Regions from separate parts of the Micromonospora sp. HB375 genome, predicted to be linked through region 3. Evidence: riboswitches for the same ligand, from Rfam matches in the RefSeq annotation. Region 3 holds a riboswitch; each other region holds the start of a gene.
What was found. A riboswitch is a leader RNA that binds a small molecule or an ion and turns the genes downstream of it on or off. The one in region 3 is predicted to bind cobalamin.
Positions count from the first base shown of each region.

Region 1 (7,861 bases), 2.6 Mb from region 3:
GAGCCGCCCGGTTCGGCGAGCCTGTCCTTCCACCGCCCCAGTATCGCCTGCTGTCCATCCGCCGGACCGCCGGGCTCGGCGTGGGCGAGGTCCAGCCCGGGCTGGTGTCCGACGCTGCCCACCACTTCGGCCATCAGCAACGTGACCTCATGGACGAGTTCGTCCATGCTCTGCCCTGTCTGTGACTGGACCAGGGCCAAGGGCGAGTTCGGCGAGCAGCATGAAACCCGGGTGCGCACGGTCTCGTCGCCGATGGCGCCCAGCAGTTCCTCGGCGCCGGCGAAGGCACCGCGGTGTCTGGCCGCAATGACTCCCGCCGCCTGCTGCGCCGCGAGGAACGCCGGCCCAGCGCCGGCCTCGGTCATCGTGCCAGGATGATCGGGTTGCCGGCGCGGGGCGCGTCGAACCGCCGGGTCACGTCCGACCAGTGAACCGGTGGCCGCGTCGAGCGCCGCGTGCAGCAAACGGTTTCGCGCCGTCGAGGAAACACCTGTGCACGAATACGCCCAGACGCGCGGCCATCTGCTCGGCGAGCTGGTGGATCGTGTCGTGGCCAGCGTGGTGGGTGACCGACCGGGCACCGGCAGCACGTGCCGGGTCATGACGGCGGCCGGAACTCAATGACGGTCCGCCCGTCGTGAACCCGCACGTCTGCGTCGACGCCGTACACGTCGGCGAGCAGCGCCGGGGTGAGCACCCGTGCGGGTGGTCCCGCGGCGACGACCCGGCCGTGGTGCAGCACGACGACGGTGTCGCAGAACATGACGGCCAGGTTGAGGTCGTGCAGCGCGGCGAGGGCGGTGACCTGCGATCGGCGGACCAGGTGCAGCAGCTGAAGCTGGTGGCCGATGTCGAGGTGGTTGGTGGGTTCGTCGAGCAGCAGCAGTTCCGGCTCCTGGGCCAGCGCGCGGGCGAGCTGGACGCGCTGGCGTTCCCCACCGGACAGGGTCTGCCACTTACGGTCGGCGAACCCGGCCAGGTCGACCCGGCCCAGTGCCTCGACCGCGGCGGCATGGTCGCTGCCGGTGTCGGACCAGCGGGTCCGGCGGTGCGGGATGCGGCCGAGCAGGACCACGTCGCGGACGGTCAGGTCGAGGTCGGTCTCGGCGTGCTGGGCCAGCAACGCGATGCGCCGGGCCAGGGCAAGGCGCCGCAGCCGAGTCACGTCGTCGCCTGCGAGTGTGATGTTGCCGGTATCCGGGCGCACCAGGGCGGCGACGGCCCGCAGCAGGGTGGTCTTGCCGGAGCCGTTCGGGCCGAGCAGCCCGACCAGGCTGCCCGCCGGGACGGTGCCGGTGACGTGGTCGAGGATGCGGGCGGCGGGCACCGCCCACGAGACGTCGGAGATCTGAAGCATCAGCCGCGTACCTCCCGGCGGCGCAGGATCAGGAAGAACGCCGGCACCCCGACCAGTGCCGTCAGCACCCCGACCGGCAGCTCACGCGGTTCGAAGACGGTGCGGGCGGCGGTGTCGACCCAGGTCAGGAAGATGGCGCCGGCGAGCACGGCGACCGGTAGCAGCCGCCGGTGGTCCGGTCCGGTGATCAGGCGGGCGGCGTGCGGGAGGATCAGCCCGGCGAACCCGATCGCGCCGCTGACCGCGACCAGCACGGCGGTCAGCAGGGCGGTGCCGACCAGCAGCAGCCACCGCAGCCGGTTCACCTCGACGCCGAGGCTCGCGGCGGCCTCCTCACCGAAGGCGAAGGCGTTGAGGGTACGGGCGTGCCAGCCGACCACCGCCAGCACCACGACCAGCACCGGTACCGCCCAGCCCAGGGCCGTCCAGTCGGCGCGGGCCATTGACCCGGACAGCCAGAACGTGATGCTCTGCGTGGCGTGCGGGTCGGCCACCCAGATGATCACGAAAGAGGTCAGTGCCGCGCACAGTTGTCCCACCGCGACCCCGGTCAGCACCACGCGCGTCGGCGACAATGCCCCGAACCTCCCGGCCAGGCCCACGACCAGCAGGAACGCGACAAGGGCGCCGAGGAAGGCGCCGCCGGTCAGCGCGGCTACGCCACTACCGATGCCGGCCACGACCACCAGGACCGCGCCCAGCGACGCCCCTGAGGAGACCCCGAGCAGGTACGGGTCCGCCAGGGGATTGCGGGTGACGGTCTGCATGACCGCACCGGCCGCGGCCAGGCCCGCCCCCACCGTGGCGGCGCCGAGAACCCGGGGCAAACGTAGGTCCCAGACGATGTGGTCGCGCAGCAGCGGCACGTCCGAGTTCGCGAGTCCCAGGTGGCCGGCGACGACCGTCCACACCGTCCCGACAGTCAGGTCGGCCGGGCCGATGGTGACCGCGACGGCCACCGACAGCACCAGACCGGCGACCAGAGCCAGCACGAGCGCGGCCAGGCCGACCGCCCGCACCGGGCGGTGGGTGCGCACCGGGGCGGGCCGGGTGGTGACGGCGGTCAGCTCGGGACCCCGGACGGCAGCGCGGCGATGCCCTGGGCGAGGGCTTCGACGCCGAGGACGTTGCGGACACCGGCCGTGGTTGACGAGAACGGGATCACCACGTACCACTGCTGTTTGACCGCGGGCAGGTCCTTGAGGGTGCGGTGCCCGGCGAGGAAGGTCTTCTTCTGCGCGGCGGGATCCCAGCTCGCGTCGACGAGCACGATGACCTCGGGGTTGCGGTCGGTGACGGTCTCCCAGCTTGTGTCGCCCCAGCTGCCGGTGAGGTCGGCGAAGGCGTTGGTGACCCCGGCCGCCGACATGATCATGTTGGGGGCGCCGCAGCAGGCGCCGACGCTCGGGGCGTCGCTGCCGCCGTCCCACCACATGACCTTCACGTTGCGGGCGGTGCCTGCGGCCGTGGCGATGCGGCCCTCGTGGTCGGCGATCAGCTTCTCGCCGCGGTCGCTCACCCCGAAGATCGCCGCGAGCTCGCGGATCTCGGTGAACACGTCGCCGATGGCGAGCTTCGCCTGCCGGGTCTGCGCCGGGCACCCGGCAGGGGAGATGTAGGTGCCGACGCCGAGTTTCTGCCAGTCGGCGCGGTCACCGACCCCCTCGTCACCGAACGCGCTGTTGTACGACGCGTACACGAAATCGGGTTCAGCCTCGAGCAGCTTCTCCTTGGTCGGGTACTCCTTGGCCAGCACCGGGATCTTCGCGTAGGCGTCCGCGTAGGCGGGCAGGATCGCGTCGTCGAGGTAGGCCGTGCCGATCATCCGATCTTGCAGGCCCAGGGCCAGCATGATCTCCGTGGCGGCCTGGTTCATGGTGACGACCCGCATCGGTGGCGCCGCGATGGTCACCGGGGTGCCGCAGTTGGTCACCGCGACCGGTCCAGCGGACACCGCCGGTGGTGCGGCAGCAGGCTTGGCATCGGCGCCGCAGCCGGTGAGCAGCACAGTGGACAGCAACAACGGCGCGGCAACGCGCCAGGGCATGGGGAACCGCACAGCGGGACCGCCTTCCAACACCTCGTGGACGGGGACGAACGTGCCGTGGCCGGTCTCCTGGCTGACGGGACAAGCAACCGCCGGCCGGCCTTCCCAGGCATCTCTGCCCAGTGACCTCGCGAAACGACGAGGGCCGACGGTCTCCCGATCACAGTGGCGAGGGCCGCGCCGGCATCACACCGGCTTCCCGAACACCACGGCGTCCCCACCATAACGGCCCGCGCTCGCCGCGGATCCGGTCCGGGCACCCGCTGTGGGAAATCCGACGCGCCGGACCGGCCTCGGCGTGGCTGTCGGCCCGCAACCCATCCGGCTCCTTTCTCGTGCGCGGTGGCTGGGCGAGGGCACGTGATCGACAGTGAGCGCCGTGGCTGAGGCTGAGCAGCAATACGTGAGCGCAGGTGCGAGGCCACGTCCGCCGGCGACCGGCTCCTCGGTCGTGGGCATGAGGCCGGCGATGCAGACGTCGAAGAGCTCGACGAGCGAGCACGGTACTTCGCGATCTGGATCGCCATCCGACCTGCGTTGCCGACGGCGCCGAGGACAAGGACGCGCTGGCCCGCGGTGAAGTTGATGCGGCGCGTCAGCGCGATCCAGGATGACATCGCCCGGGTTCATGGCGGTGGCGATCCGCACCGGGTCCACGCCGTCGGGTAGAACCACGCTGCGCGAGGGTCGATCAGGGTGCGTTCGGCGAAGGTTCCAAGGGGCGTATCGTGCAGGACCACGCAGCGGACGTTGCCCTTCTCGTCGCGTACCACGCCGTCCACGCCGGGGACGAGCGGGAAGATGTTGTTGCTGGTCCCCGGCGATCGGCATCTGGGCGGCGACCAGTGCGCTGGGCTTCGCCGCCGGGCCACCAATCGGCGGACTCGTCCTGGCTCACCTGCCCTGGGGTGCAATCTTCCTGGTGAACGTCCCGATCGTGGTGATCTGCCTGCTCGCCGGCCGGCTACTGGTCCCGGAATCGCGGGACCCGGCCGGTGGACGCCTCGACCTGGGCGGGGCGACGCTGTCCACCGCCGGCCTGACCGCGATCGTCTCCCCGGGTTCCGCCCACGTCCCCGCCGGTCAGGTGGCCAGGCGCAGGTGACGCCGCTGCCGCAGCCGCACCGCGACAGCCCGCCACGACCAGCAACGTGAGCGCGGCAGCGAAGGCCAGCCCGTCGGTCAGGCCTGCCTCCAGCTCGCGCAACGTGGTGGAGCGGTAGGTGGACGGCGAGCGACGCCGGTCCCGATCCGGGCCGGCGTCGCTCGCCGTCGGGCTCAGAGTGTGGTTTCGCTGGTGAGGCCGAAGTAGTCGTGCCATTTGGTGCTGGGGGCGAAGGTGGTGCCGGTGGAGAGTGCGACGTAGATGTCGTTTGTGGTGCTTTTGGTGAAGACGATGAGGTCGTCTTTGCCGTCGCCGTTGGTGTCGGCGAGGTAGGGGAACTCGCCGGTTAGGCAGAAGAAGTCGTGCCACTTGATCGTGGTTCCGGCGAAGGTGGTGCCGGTGGAGGTGGCGGCGTAGACGTCGGCGTCGGTGTTGCAGGTGAAGGTGACGATGTCATCCTTGCCGTCGCCGTTGATGTCGCCCACCCGGGGCTGCTCGGCGCCGACGGCGAACAGGTCGTGCCATTTCTGCGGTGCCCCGAAGCCGTTGCCGGTGGACAGGGCGACGATGACGTCGGCGGCGGTGGCGGGGCCTTGGGTGAAGGTGATGAGGTCGTCGCGGCCGTCGCCGTTGACGTCGCCGAGGGCGGGGAACTCCCCGGCGATGGAGAAGTAGTCGTGCCATTTCACGGCGGTGCCGGTGAAGGAGGTGCCGGTGGACAGGGCGACGTAGACGTCGGCGTCGGTGTCGTGGGTGAAGGTGATGATGTCGTCGCGGCCGTCGCCGTTGACGTCGCCGACGGCGGGGACTTCGGTGCCGGGGGCGAACCAGTCGTGCCATTTCGCGGATGCGGCGAAGGATGTGCCGGTGGACAGGGCGACGTGGACGTCGGCGGTGGTGCCGTGGGTGAACACGATGGCGTCGTCGCGTCCGTCGCCGTTGACGTCGCCGGTCAGGGGGGTCTCTCCGGGCAGGGCGAACCAGTCGTGCCACTTCACCGACGTGCCCGCGAACGACGAACCCGTCGACGTGGCCACATACGCGTCGGCCAGCGCACCGTGGGTGAACGCGACCACGTCGTCCCGGCCGTCACCGGTGAAATCCGTCGGCGAACCACCGAAATAGCGGGCGGTCGGGCCCCCGCCACCCTGGTTCACCAGCGAGAGGTAGTAGTTCCAGTTCCAGTTCGGTCCCGGGTCGGTGTGGTCGTTACCCGGGATCTCGTTGTGCCCCTTGATGCCGGTGCGGTTCTTCGGGATGCCGTACTTGTCGCACAGGTAGCGGGTCAGCGCGGCCGAGGAACGGTACATCGCGTCGGTGAACCAGGCCGGGTTGTCGACGTACCCCTCGTGCTCGATGCCGACGCCGTACGCGTTGCCGGACCGGGCGTGGTACGCGGTGTCGCCCTCGCGGACCATCTGGGTGATCTCGCCGTTGCTGGACTTCACCACGTAGTGGGCGCTGACGCCGGACGACGGGCTCTGGAACCAGCTGACCGTCCCGGCGTACGAGCCCTGGGTGACGTGGAGGATCACAGTGGTGATCCGGCTGGACCGCCCGATGCCGTAGTTCGCGCCGTTCGCGGCGACCCACCGCGCCGCCGGATACTCCGGCACGGCTGCGAGCGTACGGGGCGCCGTGCCGGCGGGGGGAACCGCGGCGTAGCGGCCGCGCTCCGGCTCGACCCGGTACGCCCGGACCGGCACCGCGCCTGGGATGCCCTGCTGCACCAGCTCGTAGATCCCGTCCGCGTACAGGCGGGCGGTGGCGTCGTCGGCCGCGCCGCCGTACCGCGCCACCACCGGATACCAGGCGGTGACCCGGTCCCGGTCCCGCGCGGTCAGCCCCTCGGCGTCGGCCAGCTCGCGCAGCACTGCCGCGCCGCCGCGGATGTTCGCCGGCGTGACGGTCTTCAGACGCGCGACCGGCTCACCGGTCAACGCCGCCGCCCGTTCCAGGCTGTGCCGGACCGGGTTGCTCACCAGGTGCATCACCCCGTAGCCGTTGGCCTGGCTCGGCTCGCCGCCGTGCCCGTCCAGGCGGGACTCGCCGTAGCCGACCGCTACCAGGACGTCCCGGGGCACGTCGTACTCCTGCGCCGCCCGCACGAAGGCGGCGTCCAGCGCGGTACGGCCCGGCGGCGTCGCGGACACCGGCGCGGGCTGCACCGCGACCGCGCCGGCGAGCGCCGCCACCAGCAGGGCGACGCCGGCGCGCCGCCGTCTCCGTCGTGTTCCGGCCACGGGGGCCTCCCATCCTGGCGTCACAGCGTCACCTCACCGGTGAGGCCGAAGTAGTCGTGCCATTTGCTGCTGGCACCGAACGTGGTGCCGGTGGACAGGGCCACGTAGACGTCGTTCGTGGCGCCCTTGGTGAAGACGATGAGGTCGTCCCTGCCGTCGCCGTTGGCGTCGCCCAGGTAGGGAAACTCGCCCGGTAGGCAGAAGAAGTCGTGCCACTTGACTGTGGTGCCGGCGAAACCGGTGCCGGTGGAGGTGGCGGCGTACACGTCGGCGTCGGCGTTGCAGGTGAACGTGACGACGTCGTCCTTGCCGTCGCCGTTGACGTCCCCCACCCGTGGCTGCTCGGCACCCACGGCGAACAGGTCGTGCCACTTCTGCGGCGCCCCGAACGACGTGCCGGTGGACAGCGCCACGATCACGTCCGCCGCCGACGCGGGGCCCTGGGTGAAGGTGATGATGTCGTCGCGGCCGTCGCCGTTGACGTCGCCCAGCGCGGGGAACTCCCCGGCGATGGAGAAGTAGTCGTGCCACTTCACCGCCGTGCCCGAGAACGACGACCCGGTTGACAACGCCACGTAGACGTCCGCCGTCGCGTTGTGCGTGAACGCGACGATGTCGTCCCTGCCGTCGCCGTTGACGTCACCGACGGCGGCGATCTCCGCGCCGGGGGCGAACCAGTCGTGCCACCGGCCCGGCGACGCGAACGCCGACCCGTTCGACAGCGCCACGTACACGTCGCCGGTGTTGCCGTGCGCGAACGTGACGATGTCGTCGCGGCCGTCACCGTTGACGTCGCCCGTCGACGCGGTCTCCCCGCCGATGGAGAAGAAGTCGTTCCACTTCACCGACGTTCCGGCGAAGCCGGTTCCGGTCGACGTGCTCGCGTACACGTCGGCGGAGGCGTTCTGGGTGAAGGTGAGGATGTCGTCGCGGCCGTCACCGTTCACGTCCGTCGACGAGCCGCCTGCCATGCCGTGGGTACGCGCCGCCTGGTTGAGCAGCGTGCGCGCGGTCCCCGCCACCTGGTCGTACCGGTCGGGGAAGCCCGATCGCTGGACGCACTGGGCGACCTGGCCCGCCGTGTAGCCGGGGTTGTTGCGGTCGCAGGT
Region 1 is NZ_JAGGJO010000001.1:1,877,862-1,885,722, reverse strand. It holds gene J3R08_RS31910 (hypothetical protein) at 1-365, opposite strand, end outside; gene J3R08_RS08890 (ABC transporter ATP-binding protein) at 599-1,357, opposite strand; gene J3R08_RS08885 (iron ABC transporter permease) at 1,357-2,376, opposite strand; gene J3R08_RS08880 (ABC transporter substrate-binding protein) at 2,421-3,404, opposite strand; cobalamin riboswitch at 3,446-3,630, opposite strand; partial or broken gene J3R08_RS08875 (MFS transporter) at 4,219-4,458, shown strand; gene J3R08_RS08870 (N-acetylmuramoyl-L-alanine amidase) at 4,683-6,752, opposite strand; gene J3R08_RS08865 (FG-GAP-like repeat-containing protein) at 6,773-7,861, opposite strand, start outside.
Region 1: it holds a riboswitch for cobalamin, as region 3 does, so the genes downstream of both, J3R08_RS08880 (ABC transporter substrate-binding protein) here and J3R08_RS20345 (peptidase) in region 3, are expected to answer to the same signal.

Region 2 (7,861 bases), 390 kb from region 3:
CCCCCGGGCCGGACATGATGTTCGTGCTCGCCAACGCCACCCGGTACGGCGCGCGGGCCGGGGCGGTGGCGGCGCTCGGGGTCGCGGCCGGGGAGGCGGTGCACGTCGCCGCCGTGGTGGCCGGACTCGCCACCGTGATCGCCGCGTCCCCGGTGCTGTTCACCGCGATCCGGTGGGCCGGTGCGGCGTACCTGATCGTGCTGGGCCTGCGGGCGCTGCGCGGCACGGGCCGGCCCGGCGGCGCGGCGGACGGGGCGGACGGCGGCGGCGCCGGGCGGGCGTTCCGGCGCGGGCTGCTCACGAACCTGCTCAACCCGAAGATGATCCTGTTCAGCGTGGCGTTCCTGCCGCAGTTCGTCCGGCCCGACGCGGGCCCGGTGGCGGCACAGCTGGTGCTGCTCGGCGCGCTGTTCGTCGCGGTGCAGCTCACCGTGGACCTGGCTCTCGGCGTGGGCGCCGGGCGGTTCGCCCGCCGCTGGGGCGACAGCCGCTGGTCGCGGCGGGTCGACCGGCTCTGCGCTGTCGCCTTCGTCGCGCTCGGTGTCCGGCTGGCCGCCGGCTGACGCTTGCTCGACTCCAGCTCGCCGAGATGGCGGCATCAGGAGGGCTCCGACCCCGCCACCTCGGCGAGCTGGTGAGGATCACGCTCCGGCGCCCGGGGCGGGGCGGCGGGCCGCTCGCGGTCCAGGTGCAGGCGCAGCAGCACCCAGCCCAGCGACACGGCGCCGATGAACACGTACGCGGGCTGCGTGCCGAACGTGTCCCAGCAGGTGTGCAGCGTGACGGCGGCGGCGAAGGTGAGCAGGAACGCCGCCAGTCTCCGGCCACCGGGCGCGGCGGCGAACGTGAACAACGCGGCGGCGGTCAGCCCGGTCCAGGCCAGGTGCGCGGCGGGCGCGGTGAGACCGCGAACCAGCAGCGTCCGCTCGACGGCGCCGAGGTTGCCCTCCGACCCGACGAACGCGGCGAACGCATACCCCATGGTCTCCAGTGCGGCGAACCCGGCGCCGGAGGCCACGCCGATCACCAGGCCCTGCGCCGGTGACCGGTGCCGCCGCCACAGCAGCAGGATGCCGGCCGGCACGATCAGCTTCGCGGTCTCCTCGGCCAGGCCGACGAGCGCCATCGGCAGGACGCCGAGGCGGTGCAGGGTGCCGTACTCCAGCCAGCCGGCGGCGACCACGCCGACCACGCCGCCGAGAAGCGCGGCGACGCCGACGACGGAGCCGGGGACCGGGCGGCGGGCCGGCCGCCCCTGGGCGAAGGCCAGGAACGTGGCGGGCGCGACGCACGCGCCGAGCACGATCAGCGCCGGTACGAACGTGACGGTGCCGGTGCCGGACAGTGTCTCCAGCACCAGCAGGTGAAGCCCGACGCCGACGAGCAGGACCGCCACCCACGCCCAGCGGCGTCCGGTATTCCCCATACGCCGAGTATCGCGCCCGGCGGCGAACGCCGGCATCGGGGGTAGGCACTGTGGACAGTGAGATCCATGCGACACGCCCGACACGACATCTGGTGTTGCCCAACCGCCCCCACCGCCATATATGGTGGTGCCGCAGCTGGTTCGGCCGAGCCCTCCGGGGCGGGGCCGAGGCAAGAGGGAACCCGGTGGAAATCCGGGACTGCCCCGCAGCGGTGAGTGGGAACGACAGCCGTCAACAGCACTGGGCCACCGGCCTGGGAAGCGACGGCCGGTAGGCGACCGGCGACCCCGGTCGGGCCCGCGAGTCCGAAGACCTGCCAGCGCGCCGTGCGCCTCCGCGTACGGCGGCCGGAGGTCGCGCGGGACGACCGACGCCAGCAGCCGGGCCGGCCACGCCGTGCCCGTTGGCGTCTCCCGCCGTCTCCAGACGGTGACAGCGAGGAGAGGTCATGACTGTCGTGCAGGAAAGCCCGCCGTCCACCGGCGGCGGGTCCGAGGCCCGCCGGCCGGCGATGCGGGTACGCAAACGGGACGGCGACACCGAGCCGGTGGACGTCGGCAAGATCGTCCGGGCGGTCGAACGCTGGGTCGCCGACCTGGACGAGGTGGACCCGCTGCGGGTGGCCACCAAGACGATCAGCGGGCTCTACGACGGGGCGACCACCGCCGAGCTGGACCGGTTGTCGATCCAGACCGCGGCGGAGCTGATCGGCGAGGAGCCGCAGTACTCGAAGCTGGCGGCAAGGCTGCTGGCCGCGTACGTGGACAAGGAGGTCCGCGGTCAGGGCGTGGCGAGCTTCAGCCAGTCGATCGCGTACGCGCACGGGCTGGGGCTGATCGGCGACGAGACGGCCGCATTCGTCGCCCGGCACGCCCGCAAGCTCGACGACGCCGTGGACCCGGACGGCGACAGGCGGTTCGAGTACTTCGGACTGCGTACCGTGGCCGACCGCTACCTGCTGCGGCACCCGCAGTCGCGGCTGGTGGTGGAGACGCCGCAGTACTGGCTGCTGCGGGTGGCCTGCGGGCTGTCCCGCACCCCGGGCGAGGCGGTCGGCTTCTACCGGCTGATGTCCAGCCTGGCCTATCTGCCCAGCTCCCCCACGCTGTTCAACTCCGGCACCCGGCACACCCAGATGTCGTCGTGCTTCCTGGTCGACTCGCCGCGCGACGAGCTGGACTCGATCTACGAGCGCTACCACCAGGTGGCGAAGCTGTCGAAGTTCTCCGGCGGCATCGGCATCGCCTGGTCGCGGGTGCGCGGCCGGGGCGCGCTGATCCGGGGCACGAACGGCCGGTCCAACGGCATCGTGCCGTTCCTCAAGACGCTCGACGCCGGGGTGGCCGCGGTCAACCAGGGCGGCCGGCGCAAGGGCGCGGCCTGCGTCTACCTGGAGCCGTGGCACCCGGACGTGGAGGAGTTCCTGGAGCTGCGGGACAACACCGGCGAGGAGTCCCGGCGTACGCACAACCTCAACCTGGCCAACTGGATCCCGGACGAGTTCATGCGCCGGGTCGAGGCCGACGGCGAGTGGTCGCTCGTCGATCCGTCGGACGCCCCGGAGCTGCCCGACCTGTACGGGGAGGCGTTCGACGCCGCGTACCGGGCGGCGGAGAAGAACGCGGTGCGTACGGTACGGGCCCGGGACCTGTACGGGCGGATGATGCGCACGCTCGCGCAGACCGGCAACGGCTGGATGACGTTCAAGGACGCCGCGAACCGGCTGTCCAACCAGACCGGTGAGCCGGGCAACGTGATCCACCTGTCCAACCTGTGCACCGAGATCCTGGAGGTGAACGACGACGCCGAGACGGCGGTGTGCAACCTCGGCTCGGTGAACCTCGGCGCCCACGTCACCGCCGACGGGGTGGACTGGGAGCGGCTGCGCGCCACGGTCCGCACCGCTGTGGTGTTCCTCGACCGGGTGATCGACATCAACTACTACCCGGCCGAGCAGGCGGCGGCGTCGAACCCGCGCTGGCGGCCGGTCGGGCTCGGCCTGATGGGGTTGCAGGACGCGTTCTTCACGCTGCGCCTGCCGTTCGACTCCCCCGAGGCGAAGGAGCTGTCCACCCGCGTGCAGGAGGAGATCCTGCTGACCGCGCTGGAGACCTCCGCCGGGCTGGCCGAGCGGTTCGGGCCGCATCCGGCGTACCCGCAGACCCGGGCCGCGAAGGGTGACCTGCACCCGGACCTGTGGGGCGCGGAGCCGGCGCAGGCCGGACGGTGGGCGGCGCTGCGTGAGCGGATCGCCGCAGGCGGGCTGCGCAACTCGCTGCTGGTGGCGATCGCACCGACCGCCACCATCGCCTCCATCGCCGGCTGCTACGAGTGCGTCGAACCGCAGGTGTCCAACCTGTTCAAGCGCGAGACGATGTCCGGGGAGTTCCTCCAGGTCAACACGTACCTGGTGCGGGAGCTGAAGGCCCGCGGACTGTGGACGCCGCAGGTCCGCGACCGGATCAAGCGGGCCGAGGGCTCGGTGCAGGACATCACCGAGCTGCCCGCGCCGGTGCGGGAGCTGTTCCGCACCGCCTGGGAGCTGCCGCAGCGGGCGCTGATCGACCTGGCCGCCGCGCGGGCGCCGTTCGTCGACCAGTCCCAGTCGCTGAACCTGTTCCTGAGCGCGCCGACCATCGGCAAGCTGTCCTCGATGTACCTGTACGCCTGGAAGGCCGGGCTGAAGACCACCTACTACCTGCGTTCCCGTCCCGCCACCCGCATCCAGCAGGCCACCGTCGCCCCGGTGCCCGCCCCGGTGCCCGGCGTGGTCTCCGCCGTGAGCGACGACGAGGCGCTGGCCTGTTCCCTGGAGAACCCCGAGAGCTGCGAGGCATGCCAGTGACCACCACCGCACCGACCCGGCACATGCTGCTCGACCCCGGCATGGACCTGACCCTGCGGCCGATGCGCTACCCGCGCTTCTTCGACCGGTTCAAGGACGCGATCAGGAACACCTGGACGGTCGAGGAGGTGGACCTGCACTCGGACCTCGCCGACCTGGCGAAGCTGTCCCCCGCCGAACGGCACCTGGTGTCGCGGCTGGTGGCGTTCTTCGCCACCGGCGACACGATCGTCGCCAACAACCTGGTGCTCAACCTCTACCAGCACGTCAACTCGCCCGAGGGCCGGCTCTACCTGTCCCGGCAGCTGTTCGAGGAGGCGGTGCACGTCCAGTTCTACCTGAACCTGCTCGACACGTACGTGCCGGACGAGAAGGAACGGTTCGCCGCGTTCGCCGCGGTGGAGAACATCCCGTCGATCGCCCGCAAGGCCGAGTTCTGCTTCCGGTGGATCGACTCGATCTTCGAGCTGCGCGAGCTGCGGACCCGCGACGACCGGCGGGCGTTCCTGCTCAACCTGATCTGCTTCGCCGCGTGCATCGAGGGCCTGTTCTTCTACGGCGCGTTCGCCTACGTCTACTTCCTGCGGTCCCGGGGCCTGCTCAACGGGCTGGCCTCCGGCACCAACTGGGTGTTCCGGGACGAGTCCATGCACATGGCGTTCGCGTTCGACGTGGTGGAGACCGTACGCGCCGAGGAACCGGACCTGTTCGACGCCGAGATGGAGAAGCAGGTGAAGGAGATGCTGGCCGAGGCGGTGGAGTGCGAGGTGAGCTTCGCCGCGGACCTGCTGGGCCAGGGCGTGCCGGGGATGTCGCTGGCCGACATGCGCGAGTACCTCCAGCACGTGGCCGACCGGCGCCTGGCGGTGCTCGGCATCGCCCCGATGTACGGCAGCGCCAACCCGTTCGCGTTCATGGAGTTGCAGGACGTGCAGGAGCTGTCGAACTTCTTCGAGCGGCGGGTGTCGGCGTACCAGGTCGGGGTGACCGGCAGCGTCACGTTCGACGACGACTTCTGACCGCCGCCCCCGCCCCGGCCGTCACGGCCGGGGCGGGGCCGGGCTCTCGCCGGGCAGCGCCGCCGCCCGGACCCGCCCGATCAACGCCACCACGGCGAGCGCCAGCACGGCCACCACCACGAACGCGGTACGCAGGTCCAGCGCGCCGGCGAGCAGGCCGATCACCGGCGCCGCGAGCAGCGCGCCCGGCCACTGGCCCATCGCCACCACGGAGACGCCCTCGCCGGACGTGAGGCCCGGCTGCTCACCGGCGAAGCCGAGCACCGTCGGGGTCACGCACGCCAGGCCGAACCCGAGCAGTCCGAACCCGGCCATCACCGCCGCCGGATGGGGGTACGCCACCGGCAGCGCCACGCCGGCTGTCGCGACCAGCGCGGACAGCCGGACGAAGCGGATCCGCCCGACCCGGCCGGCCAGCCGGTCGCCGAACAGCCGGGCGACGGTCGCGGCCAGCGAGAGACAGGTGTACGTGGCCGCGGCGAGCACCGCCGTGGCGCCGGCCACCTCGGTCGCGTACAGCGCGCTCCACTGGGCGCCGGCCATCTCGATGAACGAGGCGAGGAAGGCGATCACCGCGAGCAGCAGCAGTTGCGGGGTGAACCGGTCACGCAGCCGGCGCCGCGCCTCGCCGTCCTTGGTCTCCTGGCGGGGCGTGTCGGGCAGCCAGCGGTGCGTGGCGATCAGCAGCGCGCCCAGCAGGACACTGGTGACGGCCATCTGCGCCGACGGGGACATCCCGATCGCCGCGGCCCCGGTGCCGCAGAGGCCGCCGACCAGCATGCCGATGCTGAAGCCCGCGTGGAACGTGGACAGGATGGGCCGCCCGTACCGCTTCTGCACCTCGACCGACTGGGCGTTCATCGGCGTGGCCAGCAGGTTCGCCGCGAAGCCCCAGACCGCGAGGCCGCCGACCAGCGCCACCACAGTGGTGGACGCGGCCAGCAGCGGCGCGTTGAGCAGGATCAGCGCGGCCCCGGCCAGCGCCAGCCGGCGGGTGTTGATCCGGCTGATCAGCACCGCCACCACGACCAGGGAGACCAGCTCCCCCGCGTTCGTGGCGATGTTCGCCAGGCCCCAGCCGGTGTTGCCGACCCCTACCGCGTCCCGCACCTCCGGCACGCGGGCCGACCACCCGCCGATGGCCAGGCCCATGATGACGAAGAGCAGCGCCACCGACCAGCGGGCCCGTACGGCCGAGCGGGGCACCGGCGGCGCGGGCTGCTCCGTCGTGTGCTGGTTCGTCGAGGTGTCCGTCATGGTCGTCGTACCTCTCTGGGATCGGTCCGTCGGAACTCCTACCCGATCGCGTGGTCGAGGAAGCACGCACCGTCAGGAAGGCGTACCCGTTCCGGTGTGGTGCCGGGGTCGGTGACGAGCGCCGAGACCACCGCGACGTAGTCGTCGATCAGCCCGCGTACCAGGTCGTCGCCGAAGACACCCCGGTTGCGGATCACCACGCCGCCGGCCCGGTCGTCGTCCACCACGACGATCGGTGAACCCCGCTTGACCCAGACGGGCAGACATTCGGGCGGCACGTCCGCGGCGACCACGGGCGGCGGCGTGCCGGGCGCGGCCCGGGCGGTGATGTCGACCGGCTCCACCCGCAGGTCCGGGCAGTGCAGCACCGGCGACGCCGACGCGGCGGACTGGAACCAGGCGTCGAACAGGTGGTTGTCCGGCCAGGGGCGGATCGCCGCGAAGCCGGGACGGACCGCCCGGGCCAGCCGGTGGTACGCGGTGGCGTGCGCGACGGCCCCGGCCAGCGAGGCGTGCGCGGCGCCGACCACAGCGCTCATCGGCGCGTCCGGCGCGACGTCGACCGGCAGGTAGACGTTGTTGGTGAACTGCCCGACGAGCTGCCGGGACAGCGGGCTCTCCCGGCCCAGCGTGGTGGTGCCCAGCACCACCCGGGACCGGCCGGCCCGCCGCGACAGCAGCACCAGGTACGCGGCGAGCAGCAGCACGTACGGGCTGGTGCGGGCCCGCCGTGCGGCCGGGCGCAGCCGCGCGGTGATCTCGGGCGGGAACGCGAAGCGGGTGGCCACCTCGGCGCTGAGCGCGACGTCCGGCGCCGGCGGCGCCGCCGGGAACAGCTGGTACGGCTCCACCGGCCGCAGCCGGTCCCGCCAGTACGCGGCCCGGGCGGCGGCGTCGACACCGTTGCCGGACTGCTCCGCCTCCTGGAGCGCGGCGAGCGCGGCCGGGTCCACGCCCAGCGGCGGCTGCGGGTCGGCCGCGCCGAGCCGGGCCGTGTACGCGTGGCACAGGTCCTCCACCACGACGCGGCACGACCAGCCGTCGGAGACCATGTGGAAGAAGCAGAGCGCGAGCACGTGCTCGGTCGCGGAGAGCCGGACCAGCGCGGCCCGCCACAGCGGCGCCCGGCCGGGGTCGAACGCGTCGTTGCGGTGCGCGTACGCGATCTGCTCGACGCGGGCCTGCTGCTCGGCCGGCGGCAGTCCGGACAGGTCGACGTACTCCAGCGGCGACTCCACGTGCGGCAGGATCCGCACCTCGGGCTGCACGCCGATGCGGTCGAACCGCATCCGCAGCGCGTCGTGCCGGTCCAC
Region 2 is NZ_JAGGJO010000001.1:4,097,835-4,105,695, forward strand. It holds gene J3R08_RS18840 (LysE family translocator) at 1-563, shown strand, start outside; gene J3R08_RS18845 (PrsW family glutamic-type intramembrane protease) at 599-1,426, opposite strand; cobalamin riboswitch at 1,547-1,763, shown strand; gene J3R08_RS18850 (ribonucleoside-diphosphate reductase subunit alpha) at 1,876-4,272, shown strand; gene J3R08_RS18855 (ribonucleotide-diphosphate reductase subunit beta) at 4,263-5,291, shown strand; gene J3R08_RS18860 (MFS transporter) at 5,313-6,548, opposite strand; gene J3R08_RS18865 (condensation domain-containing protein) at 6,587-7,861, opposite strand, start outside.
Region 2: it holds a riboswitch for cobalamin, as region 3 does, so the genes downstream of both, J3R08_RS18850 (ribonucleoside-diphosphate reductase subunit alpha) here and J3R08_RS20345 (peptidase) in region 3, are expected to answer to the same signal.

Region 3 (6,816 bases):
TATCTGGTTCCCGAGATCGGCTCCGACACCACCTTCGCGGCGAATCCCGACAAGGCGCTGCGCGAGTACCGCGAGGCCCGCGAGCTGGGAATCGACAGCCGGCCGGTGCTGGTCGGGCCGGCGACATTCCTGCTGCTGGCCAAGCCCACCGAGGCCCGCAGCGAACCGTTCGACCGGCTGACCGACCTGGTCGACGTGTACGCCGGCATCCTGCGATCCCTCGCCGCGGCGGGCGTGCGATGGGTGCAGCTGGACGAACCCGCCTACGTCGCCGACCGGAGCGCCGCCGAGATCGACGCGCTGCGGGAGGCGTACACCCGGCTCGGCGCGGTGGAACAGCGGCCGGCGATCTTCGTCGCCACCTATTTCGGCGAGCTCGGTGACGCGCTGCCCGCCCTGCTCGACACGCCGGTCGAAGCGGTCGGCGTGGATCTGGTGGCCGGGCCCGGCAACCTGCGGCGGCTGGCCGGTGCGGGACCGCTGCGCGGCAAGACGATCGTGGCCGGCCTCGTCGACGGCCGCAACGTCTGGCGTACCGACCTGCGGGCCGCCGTGGCGGCCGGTGCCGCCGTCACCGCCCTCGCCGACCACGTCGCCGTGTCCACCTCGTGCTCGCTGCTGCACGTGCCGGAGGACCTGTCCGCCGAGACCGCTCTCGACCCGGCGCTGCGTCAGCGGCTCGCCTTCGCCCGGCAGAAGGTCGATGAGGTCGTCCGGCTCGGCCGCGCGCTGCGCAACGGCACCACGTCCCTGCCCGAGCCGCTGCCGCCCACCCCTGCCGCCTGGCGCGACGACACCGTACGCGGTCGGCTCGCCGCGCTGCGCGCCACGGATCGGCAGCGCGGCGCGTACCCGGAGCGTGCGGCGGCACAGCAGGCCCGGCTGAACCTGCCGCCCCTCCCGACCACGACCATCGGATCGTTCCCGCAGACCGACGAGCTGCGCCGCGCGCGTGCCGAGCACCGGGCCGGGCGTCTCGACGCCGCCGCCTACACGCAGCGGATGCGCGCCGAGGTCGAGCACGTCGTCCGGCTCCAGGAGCGGCTGGGCCTGGACGTGCTCGTGCACGGCGAGCCGGAACGAAACGACATGGTCCAGTACTTCGGCGAGCAGCTGGACGGGTTCGCCGCCACCGAACACGGCTGGGTCCAGTCCTACGGCTCCCGATGCGTGCGTCCGCCCGTCATCTACGGCGACGTGGCACGCAGGGCGCCGATGACCGTCAACTGGTCCACCTACGCGCAGTCGCTGACCGACCGGCCGGTCAAGGGCATGCTCACCGGCCCGGTCACGATCCTGGCCTGGTCGTTCGTCCGCAGCGACCAGCCACTGGCAGACACCGCGGACCAGGTCGCGCTCGCCCTGCGCGACGAGTGCCGTGATCTCGAGGCAGCCGGTATCCGGGTCATCCAGGTCGACGAGCCGGCGCTGCGTGAGACGCTGCCACTGCGCAGGGCGGACCAGAAGGCGTACCTGGACTGGGCAGTCGGGGCGTTCCGCCTGGCCACCTGCGGAGTCGCCGACGACACCCAGATCCACACCCACCTGTGCTACTCGGAGTTCGGGGAGGTGATCACGGCCATCGACGCCCTCGACGCCGACGTCACGAGCATCGAGGCATCCCGCTCCCGGATGGAGGTCCTCGACGACCTCGCCGCTCTCGGATACCGCCGGGGTGTGGGGCCCGGCGTCTGGGACATCCACTCACCCCGGGTGCCGTCCCACGACGAGGTCGTCGGCGCGCTGCGCCGGGCCGTGGCCGCGGTGCCGGCCGAGCGGCTGTGGGTGAACCCCGACTGCGGCCTCAAGACGCGCGGCTATCCCGAGGTCGAGGCGTCCCTCCAGCACCTGGTCGCCGCCGCGGCCGAGCTGCGCGGACGCTGAGCCGCCGGCCGGGCGGAACGCCGCGCCGTTCCGCCCGGCCCGGGCCCGGTTCAGCCCTTGACAGGCCGTGCCCCGAGCGCCGAGGCTGCATGAAGTGATGTATGTCGATGTTACGGGGGCGTGATGCGACGCAGGATCTTCGCGCTGGCTACAGCAGCCGCGGTCGTCGTCGGCGGGGCCATGACGATGGCGCTGCGGCCGGCCTACGCCGCGACGGCGTGCACGGTGGACCACACCATCACCCGGGAGTGGTCCAGCGGCTTCTGGGCCGAGCTCACCGTCACCAACCTGGGCGCTCCCGTCACCGACTGGTGGCTGCGGTTCCGGCAGGCGAACGGTCAGACGATCACCATGGGCCTCGACCGGCTGCCGGACGGATACACGCTGGGCAGCGGCGAGATGTATCCGATGACCATGCTCCGTCCGCCGGCGGGATCCACGCTGCCGACCGGCGCCTCGGTGACGGTGCGGTTCGGCGGCAACTACCAGGGTGCCGACCCCGAGCCGACCGACTGGGTGTTGAGCGGCCAGCCGTGCGACGGGGACGGCGCCGACCCGACCGGCTCGTCGCCGCCGCCGGCCTCGGGGAGCCCGCGGCCCAGCCCACTGCCGGGCGGGCCGTCGGTGGCGCTCACCTCGCCCCGGCCCAATGACTTCTTCGCCGCGCCGGGCGTCATCCCGATCCGTGCCGAGGCCACGGCGGCGCCCGGCCGGCGGATCGAGCGGGTCGAGTTCCGCGAGCGCGGCAGGCTGCTCGCCGTGGACACCACCGCGCCGTACGCGTTCGACTGGCGCGGCGTGCCGCCGAACAGCGGCACCCGCCTCACCGCCACCGCCTACGACAGCAGCGGCGCCCAGGCCACCGCCGAGGTCCGCGGCGTCCGGGTGCTCCCGCCGCAGGCGCCCGGCGCCGCGCCTGCGCTGAAGGCGTCCGGCAACCGCATCCTCACGGTCGCAGCCAGTCCGAGGCCGTACCGGCCCCGTGGAATCATCCGGTCGGCCGCGCCCGGCGAATGCGCATGGGGACCGATCCACTGGGACGGCCCGGTCGACGACGCATCGGTAGGTGCGTTGCGGGCCCGCGGCGTCAACGCGGTACGGGTCGTGCTGAGCGACGCCTGCTACGCCTACACCGGCAGCCCTGCCGACAGGCAGAACCGGGTCGGCTACCTCGACGAGGCGGCCCGGTACGTCGACCGGCTCGTCCGGGCCGGCATCACACCCGTCGTGTCGCTGCGGCAGAGCGACATCTCCGCCACCCGCACGTTCTGGAGCGCGGCGGCGGAGGTGTTCGGCGACGACAACGCAGTGGTCTTCGACATCTCGCCGTACGACTTCCCGGCGGCCGGCGGCACCGATCCAGCGGCGGTCTGGACCTGCTGGCGCGACGGCGGTACCTCGTGCACGGGCACCGGCCTGCCGCCCTTCGGCGTGCAGGAGCAGATCCGCCTGCTTCGCGTCCAGGGCTCGTTCAACCTGGTCCTCGCCGCCGGGATCGACGGCGGCAACGATCTGAGCCGGTGGCTGGAATATCGCCCGGCTGACCCGGACGGCCGTAGCGTGGCCGCCGCCTGGCGCGTCGACGACCGCTCGGCCTGCGCCACGCCGGCCTGCTGGCGGTCCACGCTGCTCCCGGTCGCCGCCCAGGTGCCGCTGGTCGCCACCGACGTCAGCGCCGGCCCGGGGGCGCCGACGTTCGTACCGCGGACTGTCGCCTGGCTCGACCAGCACGGCATCGGCCACCTGCGCCGGTGACCGGGGGAGGGGAGGTCGCGGCCGGAGGGCCGGTCAGACGGCCGCGCGCGCCCACTGCTGGTTGGTGCCGCTGCCTCTCCTACCCGTACGACCCCTCGACCGGGTCGGCGTGGGCGGGACATCGCACATCGAGCCGTCCATCGACGTTCATCCAACAGATCGGCGTGCGTAAGCTCCGCACGGTCGGATCCATGGAACCTACGGAGGAGGTTCCATGGATCGTCGAACGATGTTGCGGGCCACTGTTGTCGGTGCGGGCGCTGTCGCCCTGCCGTTCACGGCGTGGTCGGCGGCGTACGGAGCCCCGGCACAGAACGCGGCGGGGCCCTACGGCGGGCTTCAGGCAGCCGACGCCAACGGCATCCAGATGCCGGCCGGGTTCACCAGCTCGATCGTCGCGCGGTCCCGGCGGACGGTGCCGGGGACGTCGTACACCTGGCACGACGCCCCGGACGGCGGCGCCGTGTTCCCGAACGGCACCGGCTGGATCTACGTGTCGAACTCCGAGGTGTCGGCCGGTGCGGGTGGCGGCGCCTCACGCCTCGTCTTCAACTCCAGCGGCGCCGTGGTCGGGGCGTCGCGGATCCTCTCCGGCACCAACAACAACTGCGCCGGTGGGAAGACACCGTGGAACACCTGGCTCTCCTGCGAGGAGGTGTCCCTGGGCCGGGTCTTCGAGACGTACCCCCTCGGCGGGACCGCGGTGGCGCGTCCCGCGCTGGGCCGGTTCAAGCACGAGGCGGCCGCGGCCGACCCGGTCCGCCGGGTCGTCTACCTGACCGAGGACGAGACCGACGGCAAGTTCTACCGCTTCGTGCCGGCCACCTGGGGCGACCTGTCCGCCGGAACCCTCCAGGTCCTCCGCGCCGGTACGGCCACCTCCGGCACGTTCACCTGGGCCACGGTGCCCGACCCGGACGGCTCGCCCACCCCGACCCGGCAGCAGGTGTCCGGCGCGAAGACGTTCAACGGTGGCGAGGGCTGTCACTACGCGGACGACACCGTCTGGTTCACCACGAAGGGCGACAACCGCGTGTGGCAGGTCAACCTGGCGGCCGGCACGTACGAGCTCGCCTACGACGACAACCTGGTCAGTCCGGGCGCCCCTCCGCTGACCGGCGTCGACAACATCACCGGGTCCACTGCAGGTGACCTCTACGTCGCCGAGGACGGCGGCAACATGGAGATCTGCATGATCACGCCGGACGACAAGATCTCGGTCTTCCTGCGGATCACCGGACAGAGCGGTTCGGAGATCACCGGGCCGGCGTTCACCCCGGCGGGGGACCGGCTGTACTTCTCCTCGCAACGCGGCACGACCGGCTCGTCGTCCGGCGGCATCACCTACTGCGTCACCGGTCCGTTCCGCCGTTGACCGGCTCCCGGTCCCGCCGGCAGTGACCACACGGTGAGGGACGCCCGGTCCTCACCGGGCGTCCCTCACCGGCGTACTCCACGCGGACGCGCCGGGACGACGGCCTCTCGACGTCGGGGTGTGAAACCGCCGATTCCGCCGGCCGTCACGGCACGTGGCCGGTTCCTGGCGCATTGACATCGGCGCACCGGCCACAGCAGACTGTCGCGACAACTGAACCACCGCGTGTACGTGCGGGGGAAGACCGGTCGAAATCCGGCGCTGGCCCGCAACGGTAGGCCGCCCAGGGAACTCTGCGGCGGCGAGCCCGAATACCCGTCGTACGCGTGCATCCGCTCCCCACCCGTCGTGGCCCACGGGTCGGAGTCCCGGACGACCCCGCGTACTGCGGTCGTCCGGGCTTTCGACGACCGCCGGGCCGGAAAGGCGCTTCCGATGGTCGTCCGCCGAAGCCGGCACCGCCTGCTCGCGCTCCTCTGCGGCGTACTCGCCGCCCTCACCCTCACCACACCGGCCGTCGCCGCCCCCGGGCGCGCCGCCCTCACCCGCCCGGAGGCCGCCGCCGGCTGGCTCGCCCGGCAACTCGTCGACGGCGAACGCTTCGAGGCGGTCTTCGACGGTGTCGCCTACCCCGACCAGGGGCTGACCCTCGACGCCGTGTTCGCCTTCGCCGCCGCCGGCGTGGCCGACGACCACGGCGCCGGCGCGCTGGCCTGGGTCACCCGGCCGGACATCCGCGACGGCTATCTCGGCGACGGCGTCTCCGAGGCGTACGCGGGCGCGACCGCCAAGCTCGCCCTCGCCGTGCAGGTGCGCGGCGGCGACCCGGCCGACGTCGGCGGGGTGGACCTGATCGCCCGGCTGCGTTCGCTCCAGACGCCGGCCGGCCGGTTCAGCGACCGGTCCGCGTATGGCGACTACAGCAACGCGTTCAGCCAGTCCTTCGCGCTGCTGGCGCTGGACCGTACGGCGGCCGGGGCGCCTCCGGCGGCGGCCGCCTGGCTGGCCGGCACCCGATGCCCGGACGGCGGCTACCCGCTGCTGCCCGCCCAACCGGTCTGCACGTCCGACGTGGACGCCACCGCGCTCGTGACGCAGGCGCTGCGCGCCGCGGACCGTCCGGCCGACGCCGCCGCCGGGCTGCGCTGGCTGGTGTCCGTTCAGCGTGCCGACGGCGGCTTCGCCAATGCGGCCGGCACACCGAACGCCAACAGCACCGGCCTCGCCGCGCAGGCCCTGCGCGACGGTCACCGGCTGCCGGCCTGGGCGCGGTCCCGGGCGTTCCTCGCCGGACTCCAGGTCGGCTGCGCCGGGGCGCCCGCCGACCGGGGCGCTGTCGACTTCGACGGTGGCGGCTTCGACCCGGCCACCGCGCCCCGGGCCACCGCCCAGGCCGTCCTCGGTCTCACCGGGGTCGGGTACGCCCGTCTGTCCGCCGCCGGCGCCGACCCCGGCGCACCGGTGCTCGCCTGCCCGTGAACCGCCTCGCCGCTCACCCGATCACAGGAGGACCCGTGTTCCGTCACCGTCCCACCGCCCGCACCTGGATGGCCGGCCTGCTGGCCGCCGTCGTGGCCGGCGTCGCGCTGACCGCAGTCGAACCCGCGCCCCGGTCGGCGCACGCCGCCGCCTGCGCCGGCACCTCGGGAGTCACTGTGGTCGTCGACTTCGCCGCGCTCGGCGGCGGCGTCCAGGTCGCCTGTGCGCCGGGCGATCCGGCCACCGGCCTGGCCGCGCTTCAGGCCGCCGGCTTCACCGTCACCGGCACCGCCCGCTGGGGCCTGGCCTTCGTCTGCCGGATC
Region 3 is NZ_JAGGJO010000001.1:4,491,109-4,497,924, reverse strand. It holds gene metE (5-methyltetrahydropteroyltriglutamate--homocysteine S-methyltransferase) at 1-1,884, shown strand, start outside; gene J3R08_RS20355 (Ig-like domain-containing protein) at 2,008-3,639, shown strand; gene J3R08_RS20350 (alkaline phosphatase PhoX) at 3,854-5,014, shown strand; cobalamin riboswitch at 5,216-5,352, shown strand; gene J3R08_RS20345 (peptidase) at 5,450-6,493, shown strand; gene J3R08_RS20340 (hypothetical protein) at 6,562-6,816, shown strand, end outside.